DNA from 3 places in the Streptomyces sp. BK79 genome. Region 1 is predicted to be linked to each of the others. Evidence: riboswitches for the same ligand, from Rfam matches in the RefSeq annotation. Region 1 holds a riboswitch; each other region holds the start of a gene.

What was found. Region 1 has a riboswitch for cyclic di-AMP ahead of ACFIF2_RS23935 (transglycosylase SLT domain-containing protein). Riboswitches for the same ligand answer to the same signal wherever they lie in the genome.
Region 2: it holds a riboswitch for cyclic di-AMP, as region 1 does, so the genes downstream of both, ACFIF2_RS14335 (transglycosylase family protein) here and ACFIF2_RS23935 (transglycosylase SLT domain-containing protein) in region 1, are expected to answer to the same signal.
Region 3: it holds a riboswitch for cyclic di-AMP, as region 1 does, so the genes downstream of both, ACFIF2_RS16925 (M23 family metallopeptidase) here and ACFIF2_RS23935 (transglycosylase SLT domain-containing protein) in region 1, are expected to answer to the same signal.

Annotation. Positions count from the first base shown of each region.
Region 1 is NZ_JBHVOC010000020.1:10,881-15,219, reverse strand. It holds gene ACFIF2_RS23950 (glycosyltransferase) at 1-50, opposite strand, end outside; gene ACFIF2_RS23945 (GNAT family N-acetyltransferase) at 88-1,152, opposite strand; gene ACFIF2_RS23940 (HAD family hydrolase) at 1,448-2,257, shown strand; gene ACFIF2_RS23935 (transglycosylase SLT domain-containing protein) at 2,274-2,765, opposite strand; cyclic di-AMP (ydaO/yuaA leader) riboswitch at 2,771-2,939, opposite strand; gene ACFIF2_RS23930 (polyprenyl synthetase family protein) at 3,641-4,339, shown strand, end outside.
Region 2 is NZ_JBHVOC010000010.1:31,869-36,207, forward strand. It holds gene ACFIF2_RS14325 (septum formation initiator family protein) at 1-58, opposite strand, end outside; gene eno (phosphopyruvate hydratase) at 154-1,434, opposite strand; gene ACFIF2_RS14335 (transglycosylase family protein) at 1,726-2,469, opposite strand; cyclic di-AMP (ydaO/yuaA leader) riboswitch at 2,473-2,639, opposite strand; gene ACFIF2_RS14340 (transglycosylase family protein) at 2,823-3,884, opposite strand; gene ACFIF2_RS14345 (cytochrome P450) at 4,029-4,339, opposite strand, start outside.
Region 3 is NZ_JBHVOC010000012.1:112,412-116,750, forward strand. It holds gene ACFIF2_RS16920 (M16 family metallopeptidase) at 1-1,343, shown strand, start outside; cyclic di-AMP (ydaO/yuaA leader) riboswitch at 1,537-1,701, shown strand; gene ACFIF2_RS16925 (M23 family metallopeptidase) at 1,714-2,478, shown strand; gene ACFIF2_RS16930 (GntR family transcriptional regulator) at 2,682-3,377, shown strand; gene ACFIF2_RS16935 (HPr family phosphocarrier protein) at 3,532-3,813, opposite strand; gene ACFIF2_RS16940 (GNAT family N-acetyltransferase) at 4,014-4,339, shown strand, end outside.

The sequences.
Region 1 (4,339 bases):
CTCAGGAAGCCCTCGATCTCCCGCAGTGTCCCCTGCCGCGCACGCCGCACACCGGCCACGCGCCCACCCCCTCCTGATCGCCCTCCGTCATGACCGGCGAAGCCGGGCCACGCCCCTCAACGTCCGTACGGCCAGCGACGCCAGCCGGGGCCGGTCGCGCACGAACCCGTGTACGCGGCGGGCCGGTTCGCGCCCGAGCCAGTGCAGCGCGGCGCCCGCGCCCACCCGCGTCACCGTCCCCTCGTACACGGGCAGTTCGCCGGTCTTCAGCGCGTCCTTGTACTCCGCCGCGCCCCGGCCCATGTCGAGCAGCCCGACGCCCTCGGCGGCGGCGGCCTCCGCCATCCGCAGATGCAGCACCAGCCCCGGCGAGTACTTGGCGAAGTCCGGGTCGTACGCCGGGAACCAGCAGGCCAGGACCGTCGCCGACCGCAGCCCGAAGTGGGCGGCGACGGGCCGGCCGCCGGCGTAGAGCACGGACAGCGTGCCCGTGCACTGCGGCGCCCGGGTCTCGGCCAGGCGGGCGACGAGCCGGCTGATCCACTCCTGGGCGAACCGGTCCCGGCGCCCCGTCCTGCGGTACTGCGCCGACTTCCACGCCATGAGCGTGCGCAGCGCGGCCGGATCGCGCTCGTCGAACACGAAGCGCACGTCCCCGACCTGGCGGCCGAGCCTGCGCTCCTTGGCGAGGGTGGTCTTCAGGAACTTCGGCGACTGCGCGCGCAGCACGTCCTCGTACGCGGCGTACCCCTTCTCCACGTCGATGACGTACGCGGTGTGCTCCTCCGCCGCGTGCGGTAGGAACAGTCCCTGTGCCGCCTCCAGGTTGTCGAAGGCGAAGCTGGACAGGGAGCAGGCCCGCAGCAGGGCGCGGGTGTCCGGGGCGAGGCCCGGGCGCAGCACCGCGCCCTGGCAGTCCGACACGCCGAGCCCGATCGCCCGGCCCTGGCCCAGCGGTCCGCGCTCGTGCGGCAGGAAACCGGCGGGGTCACCGCCGTCGTACACCACCGCCACCCGCGCCCGCGGCCGCACCCGGCCCACGACGTCGGTGAACTCCGGTTCCATGAACGGGTTGCGCGGCGCCGTCGACCCGGCGCGCAGCTCCCGCCAGCGCTCCCGTTCCCCCTCGCCCAGTTCCTCCGGCCTGAGCACGCGTACACGTCCGCCGTTCAACCCGACCCCCCGATCAAGTCCCCCCTGGACAGAAGGAAGGTACCGTCGGGGCCGCCCGACCGGTAGGTAGCGGACCATGTTGTTGCCAACCGGTGCACAGGCCTTTAACCGGCTTTAGCCGATGAACGCGATGATGTGCCAGGTTTCGGACACGAACGTGCGTCCTCGGCCGCACTCGTGCCGGACTCGTACGCACTTGTGCCGTACTCGCGCGTCCTCGTTCGGATGCGATCGCGGGTGAGTCGGACAGGTGCGGTGTCCGTATTCTCTGATCATGGACCGCACCGCATATTCACTCGTCGCCACCGACCTCGACGGCACGCTGCTCCGCGGCGACGACACCGTCTCCGACCGGTCGCTGGCCGCGCTGGCGCGGGTGGCCGGGGCGGGGGCGCGGCACCTGGTGGTGACCGGCCGGCCGGCGCCGAGGGTGCGGGCCCTGCTCGACGGGCTCGGCTGCACGGGGCTCGCGGTGTGCGGTCAGGGCGCGCAGGTGTACGACGCCGGAGCGCATCGGATGCTGTGGTCGGTCACCCTGGACCGGGAGCTGGCCGAGACCGCGCTCGGCAAGATCGAGGCCGAGGTCGGGCAGGTGCACGCGGCGGTCGACCAGGACGGCGTCGACGGCCTGACGCTCATCGAGCCGGGCTACCTGATGCCCCACCCGACCCTGCCCGCGGTGCGGGTCGACCGGCGCGACGAACTGTGGAGCGCGCCGATCAGCAAGGTGCTGCTGCGCCACCCCGACCTGTCCGACGACGAGTTGGCGACGACGGCGCGTTCGGTGGTCGGTTCCCTGGCGACGGTGACCATGTCGGGGCCGGGGACGGTGGAGCTCCAGCCGTGCGGCATCACCAAGGCGACGGGGCTGGCGCTGGCCGCCGAGCGGCTGGGCGTGGGCCGGGAGCGGACGATCGCCTTCGGCGACATGCCCAACGACATCCCCATGTTCCAGTGGGCGGCCCACGGCGTCGCCATGGCCGGCGCCCATCCGGAACTGAAGGCGGTGGCCGACGAGGTCACCACGACGAACGAGGACGACGGCGTGGCCGTCGTCCTCGAGCGTCTCTTCGGATCCCGCTGACCCGCGTCCCTGCGGCTCAGTAGGCGCCGAAGACGTTGTCCATCGAGCCGTAGCGGTCGGCCGCGTAGTTGCAGGCGGCGGTGATGTTGGCGACCGGGTCGTACGGGTCCCAGGAGGTGCCGGGCACGTGGTACGCCTGGAAGGTCGGGTCGATCACCTGGAGCAGGCCCTTGGACGGGGTGCCGTTGACGGCGTTGATGTCCCAGTTGTTGATCGCGAGCGGGTTGCCGGAGGACTCGCGCATGATGTTGCGGTGGATGCCCTCGTACGAGCCGGGGATGCCGTGCTGCGCCATGATGTCGAGCGACTCGCGGATCCAGCCGTCGAGGTTGTCCGGGTAGGTCGTCGCGGCGGTGGCGGCGGTCGGGGCGGCGGCCGGGGTGGCCGCGGAGGCACCGGTGGCACCGAGGAGCGGCAGGGCGAGCACCGCGGCGCCGGTGCCGGCCAGGGCCAGCTTGCGGGCGAGGCGGGTGGTGCGGGCGTGACGGTTCTGACCGTTGGCAGACATGCTTCAGTCCCTCTCCTTACGCCTGCGAGGTGAGCTGTCGGGTTCGGGCGGGGAGGTGCCCGGCCGGGCCCTGACGGGCACGGCTTCACCCCGAGCCGCTCCGGTGGTGACCGGCGCGGCGACTTACCTGGGTCCCCCGCTCCTGCCTGCGAAGTGTGTTGGCGGATGACATGTGTCCGGGCGGTGGCAGGATTCGGCGTCCGCCCGACAGGCCGGGAACGTATGCGAGAGCACATGTCCGGAACAAGTGCAGGAATCACCCAACGCGCCTGTTGACCTTGATCTGGGGCATTTGATGCGCTTGATCCTTTGCTGCTGCCAAGCCTCAACTGGCTTGTGGCGCAAAGGGAGGGCACAGTCGGCGGCAGGGTTGCCCACAGTCGCGGGGGAGTGAGCCAACTCACGGGCGTCAACAAGGGGCGCAAATCGGGCATCAGGCCCAACTTGGCTTCAACCGCCCAGCGGTGCGGAAGGCTTCGGGTCGCGCGGCCGTCGGGCGGTCCGATCGCCCCGTGCGGCGGGTGCCGGTCTCCGCCGTGGCCGGTTCCGGTCCGTCCGGTGTTTCCGCGTGCCGTGCGGGCATCTGTTCGGGACGGAGGTGGAGTGGGCCGTGCGGGTGACGTACTCGGAGTGCGGGGCGTTGGGAGGGGTGATGTGATCTTCGGTGGCGGCTTCCCGTCTCGGGGATGTCGATCAATGTCTGCTCATATCACCTGATCAAAAACATACCGCGCATGATCCGATACCGACCGGCCTGTAACGGTGGGCGCTAGCGGTGATCGAAACGTGACCGGATACGCTGACTTGAGTGGTGGCAGCGACCTATCGACAAACCAGGTAATCGCCAGTAGACACCAGCAGACAGGAGACCCCTCGTGACCGTCGTCGGGCCGTTCGGGCTGAGCGTGCGGGACCAGGCTCTGGAAGCCGATGTCCAGGCCGGATTGGTCGCGGTCGAGGAAGGGTTGCTCGAGGCAACCAAAAGCGAGGTGCCCTTCATCACGGAGGCCGCCCAGCACCTGGTGCGGGCCGGCGGCAAACGGTTCCGGCCCCTGCTGGTCATGCTGGCGTCCCAGTTCGGCGACCCCTACGCCCCCGGCATCGTGCCCTCGGCCGTCGTCGTGGAGCTGACCCACCTCGCCACGCTGTACCACGACGACGTGATGGACGAGGCGGCCGTGCGACGCGGCGTGCCCAGCGCGAACACGCGGTGGGGCAACTCCGTCGCGGTCCTCACCGGCGACTTCCTCTTCGCCCGCGCCTCCCAGATCCTCGCCGACCTCGGGCCCGAGGCGGTCCGCGTGCAGGCCCTCGCCTTCGAGCGGCTCGTCACCGGCCAGATCCTGGAGACGGCGGGGCCCCAGGACGGCCGGGACCCGGTGGACCACTACCTGGACGTGCTGGGCGGCAAGACGGGCTCGCTGGTGGCGGTCTCCTGCCGGTTCGGCGCGATGATGTCCGGCGCCGACGAGACGGTCGTGGACGTGCTCACCCAGTACGGCGAGCGCCTCGGCGTCGCCTTCCAGCTCGCGGACGACGTCCTGGACATCGCCTCGGACTCCCACGAGTCGGGC
Region 2 (4,339 bases), on a different contig from region 1:
CGCCGATGATCCGGATCCTGGTCGCGGTGGAGAAACGGTCCCGGTCCTTCACGGCCATCTGGTCTCCGCCTCCCGTGCACACGCGTACGTCCCCGCACACGGTACGGGACCGGGTACGGGGACGTACGTACGACGCTGCCTACGGCTTCGGGCTCAGCCCTTGAAGCGCGGGAACGCGCTGCGGCCGGCGTACACCGCGGCGTCGTCGAGGATCTCCTCGATGCGCAGCAGCTGGTTGTACTTGGCGACGCGCTCGGAGCGGGCCGGGGCGCCGGTCTTGATCTGGCCGCAGTTGGTGGCGACGGCCAGGTCGGCGATGGTGACGTCCTCGGTCTCGCCGGAGCGGTGGGACATCATGCACTTGAAGCCGTTGCGCTGGGCCAGCTCGACGGCGTCCAGGGTCTCGGTGAGCGAGCCGATCTGGTTGACCTTGACCAGCAGGGCGTTGGCGGCGCCCTCCTCGATGCCGCGGGCCAGGCGCTCCGGGTTGGTGACGAACAGGTCGTCGCCGACGATCTGGACCTTGTCGCCGAGCTTGCCGGTGAGGACCTTCCAGCCCTCCCAGTCGTCCTCGAACAGCGGGTCCTCGATGGAGACCAGCGGGTACGCCTCGACCAGCTCGGCGTAGTACTCGGTCATCTCGGCGGCCGTGCGCTCCTTGCCCTCGAAGGTGTAGGAGCCGTCCTTGTAGAACTCGGACGCGGCGACGTCGAGCGCGAGGGCGATCTGCTCGCCGGGGGTGTAGCCGGCTTCCTTGATCGCCTCGAGGATGAGGTCGAGGGCCTCGCGGTTGGAGCCGAGGTTCGGGGCGAAGCCGCCCTCGTCGCCGAGGCCGGTGGCCAGGCCCTTGTTCTTCAGGACCTTCTTCAGCGTGTGGTAGACCTCGGCGCCCCAGCGCAGGGCCTCGGAGAAGGACTCCGCGCCGATCGGGGCGATCATGAACTCCTGGATGTCCACGTTGGAGTCGGCGTGCGAGCCGCCGTTCAGGATGTTCATCATCGGCACCGGCAGCAGGTGCGCGTTGGGGCCGCCCAGGTAGCGGAAGAGCGGCAGGTCGCTGGCCTCGGAGGCGGCGTGGGCGACGGCGAGCGAGACGCCGAGGATGGCGTTGGCGCCGAGCGAGCCCTTGTTGTCGGTGGCGTCCAGGTCGAACATGGCCTGGTCGATCAGGCGCTGCTCGGTGGCGTCGTAGCCGACCAGCTCGGGGCCGATCTGCTCGATGACGGCGAGGACGGCCTTCTCGACGCCCTTGCCGAGGTAGCGGTTGGTGTCGCCGTCACGGAGTTCGATGGCCTCGAAGGCACCGGTGGAGGCACCGGACGGAACGGCGGCACGACCCGTGCTGCCGTCGTCGAGGCCGACCTCGACCTCGACCGTGGGGTTGCCTCGGGAGTCCAGGATTTCCCGGGCTACGACGACGTCGATGGACGGCACGAGCATCTCCTTCTTCAATGTGACGCTTCGGTGTGACGCGCGGGTCCGCTGGACCGCGGCGGCTCTGCGGGACCGAGCCTAACCGGCTCCGGGCGATCGGCCAGCCGATCGCCCACCCGATGGACAGAACCGAGAGTAAATTGTTTCCGAACGAAACAAAGACGTTCCCGGAAACCCGTGGAAACCCGTACGCGATCAAGTGCGCGGTCGGGCGCCGGGCGAGGGCACGAAAAACCCGCCCCGGTGCGTACGGGGGAACACGCACCGGGGCGGGAGTCGCGAGGCCGCCGCTTACTTGAGGTGCAGCTGCTGGCCCGGGAAGATCAGGTCGGCCTCGTCGACGATGTCGTCGTTCAGGTCGAACAGCTTGGCCCAGCCGCCCTTGACGTCGTGCTCCTCGGCGATCGAGCTGAGGGTGTCGCCCTTGACGACCTTGTACTCGCCGTCGCCCTTCTCGACCTTCTGGCCGGTCGGGGTGGTGACGGTCTCCTTCTTGGCGGCCGGGCGCTCGTCGGAGCGGGAGGCCTTCTGCTCGGCGGAGCGGTCGGCGGTGGAGCCGCTGCTCTGGCTCTGCGAGCCGGAGGAGCTGTCGGAGCCGGAGCTGTCGGAGCTCTGCGAGGAACCGCTGTCCTGGCTCTCGGTGGAGCCACCGCCGGTGTACGCGGCGTTCGACAGGCCGGTGCCGCAGACCGGCCAGGCACCCTTGCCCTGGCCCGCGAGCACCTTCTCGGCGATCTCGATCTGCTGCGCCTTGCTGGCCTGGTCGGCGGTCGCGGCGTACTGCGTGCCGCCGTAGCCGGCCCAGGTGGAGGCGGAGAACTGCAGACCGCCGTAGTAGCCGTTGCCGGTGTTGATGGACCAGTTGCCGCCGGACTCGCACTGGGCGACGGCGTCCCACTCGGAGGCGGTGGCGGCGGAGGCGTTGCCGGCCGCCATCAGCGGGGCGGCGACGGCGGCACCGGTGACGCCGGCGACGGCGATGACACGGGTGGCCTTGGACGGGCGGCGGTGCTTGCCCTTGCCGGAAAACAGCATGGTTGATCCCCTCACCGACGCCTGCGAGGTGAGCTGTCGGGTTCGGGCCGGTTGAGTTGCCCGGCCGGGTTCCTCGCGGAACTCGGCTCCACCCCTAGCCGCTCCGGCTCAACTGCCCGGTGCGGCACTTACCTTGGGTCCCCCGCTCCTGCCTTCGGCGCTTGACGCGACGACTGTTCCCGGACGGCCGCTGGCAGGATTCGGCGTTGCGGCAGCCGGGGCCCGCGATGGCGAGCGGTCACGACCGTAGACACGCGCGCCGCGGATTTTCAAAGACGATCACGGCTTCTGAGACCTATATCTCACGTGATCCAAAACGGACATACAGTCTCGAACCGTGACGTGAACTCCCCCTACTTTTCGCCCGATTCGCCCGTGACCGTGAGCGTCTGACCGGGCAGGATGTGGTCGGGGTCGACACCGACGACGTCCTTGTTGCCCGCGTACAGCGACCGCCACCCGCCGTCGACCTCAAGGGAGTCGGCGATGCCCCACAGGCTGTCGCCGGAGCGGACGGTGTAGGCGCCGTCGACGGCCTCCCGCGCCCCGCCCTCGTCACGCGAGGCGTGCCGCCCCGACGACTCCGCCGTACGGCCGTCCACCGGGCCCTCGTCGGCGCTGCCGCCGCGATGCTTGCCCGCGCCGGACTCGCCGGTGCCGGTGAGGGACGAAGAACCGTCACTCTGCCCCGCCTTGTCCGATTCATCGCCCTTGGTGACGGGCGCGGACGAACCGGCGGACTCCTCGCGGCCGGCGCCGGCCGCGGGGTCGGACGTGTCGGATGTATCGGGCGTGTCGGACGTGGCCCCTTCGTTCTGACCGGCCGACGAGGAGGCGGAGGACGAGGGGGAGGACGACGCCCCGGCGGTCGGCTCCGCCGCCCCGGACGACCGGCCCGACCGGTCCGGCTCACCCGAGTCGGCGGAGCCGCCCGAGCCGGCCGACCCGGACGCCGTCGGGGCCGGGGTCGCGGAGGCGTCGTCCGCCTCCTCCGACGCACCGTCACCCGTCGAACCCGTACCGCCGCCCACGACCGACGCGTCGTTGCCCAGCCCCGCGAGCAGACCGCAGGTCGGCCAGGCGGCGATGCCCTGGTCGGCGTGCAGCTTCTCGGCGATTCTTATCTGCTGGGAGCGACTGGCCTGGTCGGCGCTCGACGCGTACTGGAGGCCGCCGTACCGCTCCCAGACCTCCTGCGTCAGCTGCAGCCCGCCGTAGTACCCGTTGCCGCTGTTCTGGCTCCAGGCACCGCCGGTCTCGCACTCGGCGACCCGGTCCCAGTTCGCCCCGTCGGCCGCGTGGGCGCCGGTGGCGCCGAGGAGGGGGATCGCGATGGCGGAGCCGGTCACTCCGGCGGCGACGACCAGGGCGGGTGCCTGGCGGGGGCGGCGGTGACGACCGTTCCCGGAGAGCATGCGACGACCTTTCACGAGACGACGGGGATCGGGTGGCGCCGAAACTCAGGCCACGCCGATGATCCGTGAACGTATAGGCAGATGATCGCTTGTCACAAGTTCATGCCGCGCAGATCACGTGAAGATCACAGAGTTGAGCGCGTGTCACTTTTGCGTCGGCGGCGCGCCGCTGTCCGCCGGGGACGGGGCGGGGGTGAACGACACGGGCAGGGTGCGCAGACCGCGCATGATGAGTCCGCCGCGCCAGCGCAGTTCGGCCGGGTCCGCGGCGAGGCGCAGGTCCGGGAGGCGGGTCAGGAGCGTGGCGAGCGCGGTCTGCCCCTCCAGCCGGGCGAGCGGGGCGCCGAGGCAGTAGTGGATGCCGTGGCCGTACCCGAGGTGCTGGCTGTCCCGGCGGGCGAGGTCCAGGGTGTCGGGGTCCGTGAACCGCTCCGGGTCGCGGTCGGCGGCCGCGA
Region 3 (4,339 bases), on a different contig from region 1:
GAGAGCCCAAGCCGTGGGCGTTCCCGGCCCCCGAGCGCGGCAGCCTCGACAACGGTCTCACCGTGCTGCGCTGCCACCGCCCCGGCCAGCAGGTCGTCGCCGTGGAGGTGCTCCTCGACGCGCCCCTGGACGCCGAGCCGGCCGGTCTGGACGGCGTCGCGACGATCATGGCGCGCGCCTTCTCCGAGGGCACCGACAAGCACTCCGCCGAGGACTTCGCCGCCGAACTGGAGCGCTGCGGCGCCACCCTCGACGCGCACGCCGACCACCCCGGCGTCCGGCTGAGCCTGGAGGTGCCCGTCTCCCGGCTCGCCAAGGCGCTCGGCCTGGTCGCCGACGCCCTCAGGGCGCCCGCCTTCGCGGACAGCGAGATCGAGCGCCTGGTCCGCAACCGGCTCGACGAGATCCCGCACGAGCTGGCCAACCCGTCCCGCCGCGCCGCCAAGGAACTCTCCAAGGAGCTGTTCCCGGCCGGGTCGCGCATGTCGCGCCCCCGCCAGGGCACCGAGGAGACGGTCGAGAACATCGACTCGGCGGCCGTACGCGCCTTCTACGAGAAGCACGTCCGCCCCGCCACGGCCACCGCCGTGGTCGTCGGCGACCTCACCGACGTCGACCTCGACGCGCTGCTCGGCGAGACGCTGGGCACGTGGACCGGCTCCGCCGCCGAGCCGCGCCCCGTGCCCCCGGTGACCGCCGACGACCGGGGCCGGGTCGTCATCGTGGACCGCCCCGGAGCCGTACAGACGCAGTTGCTGATCGGCCGCACCGGCTCCGACCGGCACGACCGCGTGTGGCCGGCGCAGGTGCTCGGCACCTACTGCCTGGGCGGCACCCTCACCTCGCGCCTGGACCGCGTCCTGCGCGAGGAGAAGGGCTACACCTACGGCGTACGGGCGTTCGGGCAGGTGCTGCGGTCCGCGCCCGACGGCACGGGCGCCGCCATGCTCGCCATCAGCGGCTCCGTCGACACCCCCAACACGGGCCCCGCGCTCCAGGACCTGTGGACCGTGCTGCGGACGCTCGCTCAGGGCGGCCTCACCGACGCCGAACGGGACGTCGCGGTGCAGAACCTGGTGGGCGTGGCGCCGCTGAAGTACGAGACGGCGGCGGCCGTGGCGAGCACGCTGGCCGACCAGGTCGAGCAGCACCTGCCCGACGACTACCAGGCCACGCTCTACCGCCAACTCGCCGCCACGGGCACCGTGGAGGCCACGGCGGCGGTCGTGAACGCCTTCCCGGTGGACCGCCTCGTGACCGTCCTCGTCGGTGACGCGGCGCAGATCAAGGAGCCCGTCGAGGCCCTCGGCATCGGTGAAGTCACCGTGGTGGCGGCCGAGTAGCGGCACACACGCGCGCGGTGGCCCTGGTGACCCAAGTGTCACCAGGGCCGCCTTTTGTCCGAATTGAGGGAGAGGCTGCCTGTCTGCCCTGTGGCATGCGCTACAAAAGGCCAGTTGCGTTTGAGGATTGAAGACAGCCGCGTTTAGCGTCTTCCGGGCTGTTCGTCAGGCAGTGCGCCGCACCCGCGGCACCGGACAGTCATCGCCGAGTCCCCGTACGGCGCGAGCCAGGGGAGCCGGGGACCCATCGCAGTCCCTGGGGTGAATCGGGCGCCCGCGCGTGCAGCGAGGGGGTCCGTAGGAGACCTTCCACCTCCGAACCCGTCAGCTAACCCGGTAGGCGAGAGGGAAGGAAAGGACCAGCCTCTACATGGCGTTCACGCGCGCCACCGGGAAGCACCGCCGCCCCGGCCGCATGCACCGCACCACCGCCCGCGCGGCGGGCGTCGCGGCCCTCGCCACCACCGGCGTCGTCGGCACCCTCGCCGCTCCGGCGCTCGCCGCCGAGCCCGCGCCGGAGCAGAGCGGACTCACCCCGGTCATCACCATCGGCGACTCCATAGCCGACGAGATCGACGCCCAGGCCACCGCGCAGAAGCAGGCCGCCCTGGACGCCGCCGCCCGTCAGGCGGCCCAGGAGGCCGCGCGCGAGCGGGCCGCCGAGGCCGCCGAACAGGCGCGCGAGGCCAAGGAGCGCGCCGCGCGCGAGGCGGAGCGCAAGCGCCTCAACACCTTCGTGCCGCCGATCACCGCTTCCTACGTCTCCACCGCCTACCAGGCTGGCAGCTCCCTGTGGTCCTCCGGCAGCCACACCGGCATCGACTTCCACGCCGCCAGCGGCACCACCGTGCACGCGGTCGGCGCCGGCACCGTCGTCGAGGCCGGCTGGGGCGGGGCGTACGGCAACCAGGTCGTGATCAAGATGCACGACGGCACGTACACGCAGTACGGCCACCTGTCGTCCATCGGCGTCTCGGTGGGCCAGTCGGTCGAGCCGGGCCGGCAGATCGGCCTCTCCGGCGCCACCGGCAACGTCACCGGGCCGCACCTGCACTTCGAGGCCCGGACGAGCCAGGAGTACGGCTCGGACATGGACCCCGTCGCCTACCTCCGCTCCCACGGCGTGAACCTCTGACGGCGGACGGTACGGCAGCACCCGAGGACCCCGGCTCACCGAGCCGGGGTTTTCCCTTTCCGGCGCACGGTCCGGGCCCGTCCCTTGTCCAAAAAATATCCATGAAATCCGTCCCGCCGTCGGAATGTCCGCCGCATTGGCCTAGAGTCACTGAACACGCGTCAATCGTCGACGTTTCACGGGGATTAAGGCGGAGGTCGGGCATGCGTATTCCGGCGCACTCGGTGTGCACGGCGATCCGGGACGACATCGTCTCCGGCGTCCACGCGCGCGGCAGCCGCCTCACCGAGGAACTCCTCGCCCGCCGCTACGGCGTCTCCCGCGTCCCCGTCCGTGAGGCCCTGCGCACCCTGGAGGCCGAGGGCTTCGTGGTGACCCGGCGGCACGCGGGCGCGTGCGTCGCGGAACCGACCGGGCAGGAGGCCGCCGACCTGCTGGAGACCCGGGCGCTCCTGGAACCCCTCGGCGCCTCCCGGGCCGCCCGGCGCCGCACCGAGGCGCACCTCAAGGTGCTGCGCGGGCTGGTGCGGCTGGGACAGGAGCGTGCCAGGCAGGGCAACAGCGAGGACCTGCGCTCACTCGGCGGGTGGTTCCACGAGACCCTCGCCCAGGCCACCGGCAGCCCTTCCCTGACGGCCCTGCTGACCCAGCTGCGCCACAAGATCGCCTGGATGTACGTCGTGGAGGCGTCGGCCGACCCGGTGGAGTGCTGGGCGGAGCACGGCGCGGTCGTCGACGCGGTGGCCCGGGGTGACGGCGAGCGCGCGCGGGCGCTCATGGCGCAGCACACCGAGCGGTCGACGCCGGCGCACCGGCTGCGCTTCGCCTCCGGCGGTGAACGGACGGAGCGTGTGAGGAACTCGCAACGTCCCGTAAACACACCGAGCCTGCGGCATTAACACGGGCACCGTATACAAAGGGAAGGGAATTCCGGGGGCTGTTTTGTGCTGCCCTTTTCCCCTTGGAGCCCGAGAGCTGCCGGGAAAGCGGAAAGGGAAAGGCCCGCCCGGGCGCGGAAAGCGTCGGGGCGGGCCTTTTCGATGCCGCCGTCGGTCAGACGGTCTCGGGGAGTTCCTCGAGGCCCTCGGCGACCAGCTTCGCCAGCCGGTCCAGGGCGACGTCCGCGCCCTCGGCGTCGGAGGCGAGGACGATCTCCTCGCCGCCCTGGGCGCCGAGGCCGAGGACGGCCAGCATGGAGGCCGCGTTGACGGGGGAGCCGTCGGCCTTGGCGATCGTCACCGGGACGCCTGTGGCCGTGGCGGCTCGGACGAAGATGGAGGCGGGGCGGGCGTGGAGGCCCTCGGCCCAGCCGACGTTGACGCGGCGCTCAGCCATGTGATGCTGCCCTTCAGGTGTTCCGGGTTTCAGGTTGTCTAGACCAGTCTTGTCTAGACCAGTTTCCCACATCGTGAAGCGTGCCGGGACGACGCCGTGCGCCTCCCGCGCGGGTCGCCGGACCGCGGCCTCGGTCCGGGCTCCCGCCCTCCACAGACTGCCTCGCGCCGTTGTCGTACGCGAGCCGTACTCTGGGGCCCATGCAGACCTCGTCGGACCGGCACGAGTACCCCGCCCACTGGGAGGCCGACGTGGTGCTGCGCGACGGCGGCACCGCGCGCGTCCGCCCCATCACCGTTGATGACGCCGAGCGCCTGGTCAGCTTCTACGAGCAGGTCTCCGACGAGTCGAAGTACTACCGCTTCTTCGCGCCGTACCCTCGCCTGTCCGCCAAGGACGTCCACCGCTTCACGCACCACGACTTTGTGGACCGGGTGGGACTCGCGGCCACCATCGGCGGCGAGTTCATCGCCACCGTACGCTACGACCGGATCGGCGCCGGTGGAACGCCCGCCTCCGCCCCCGC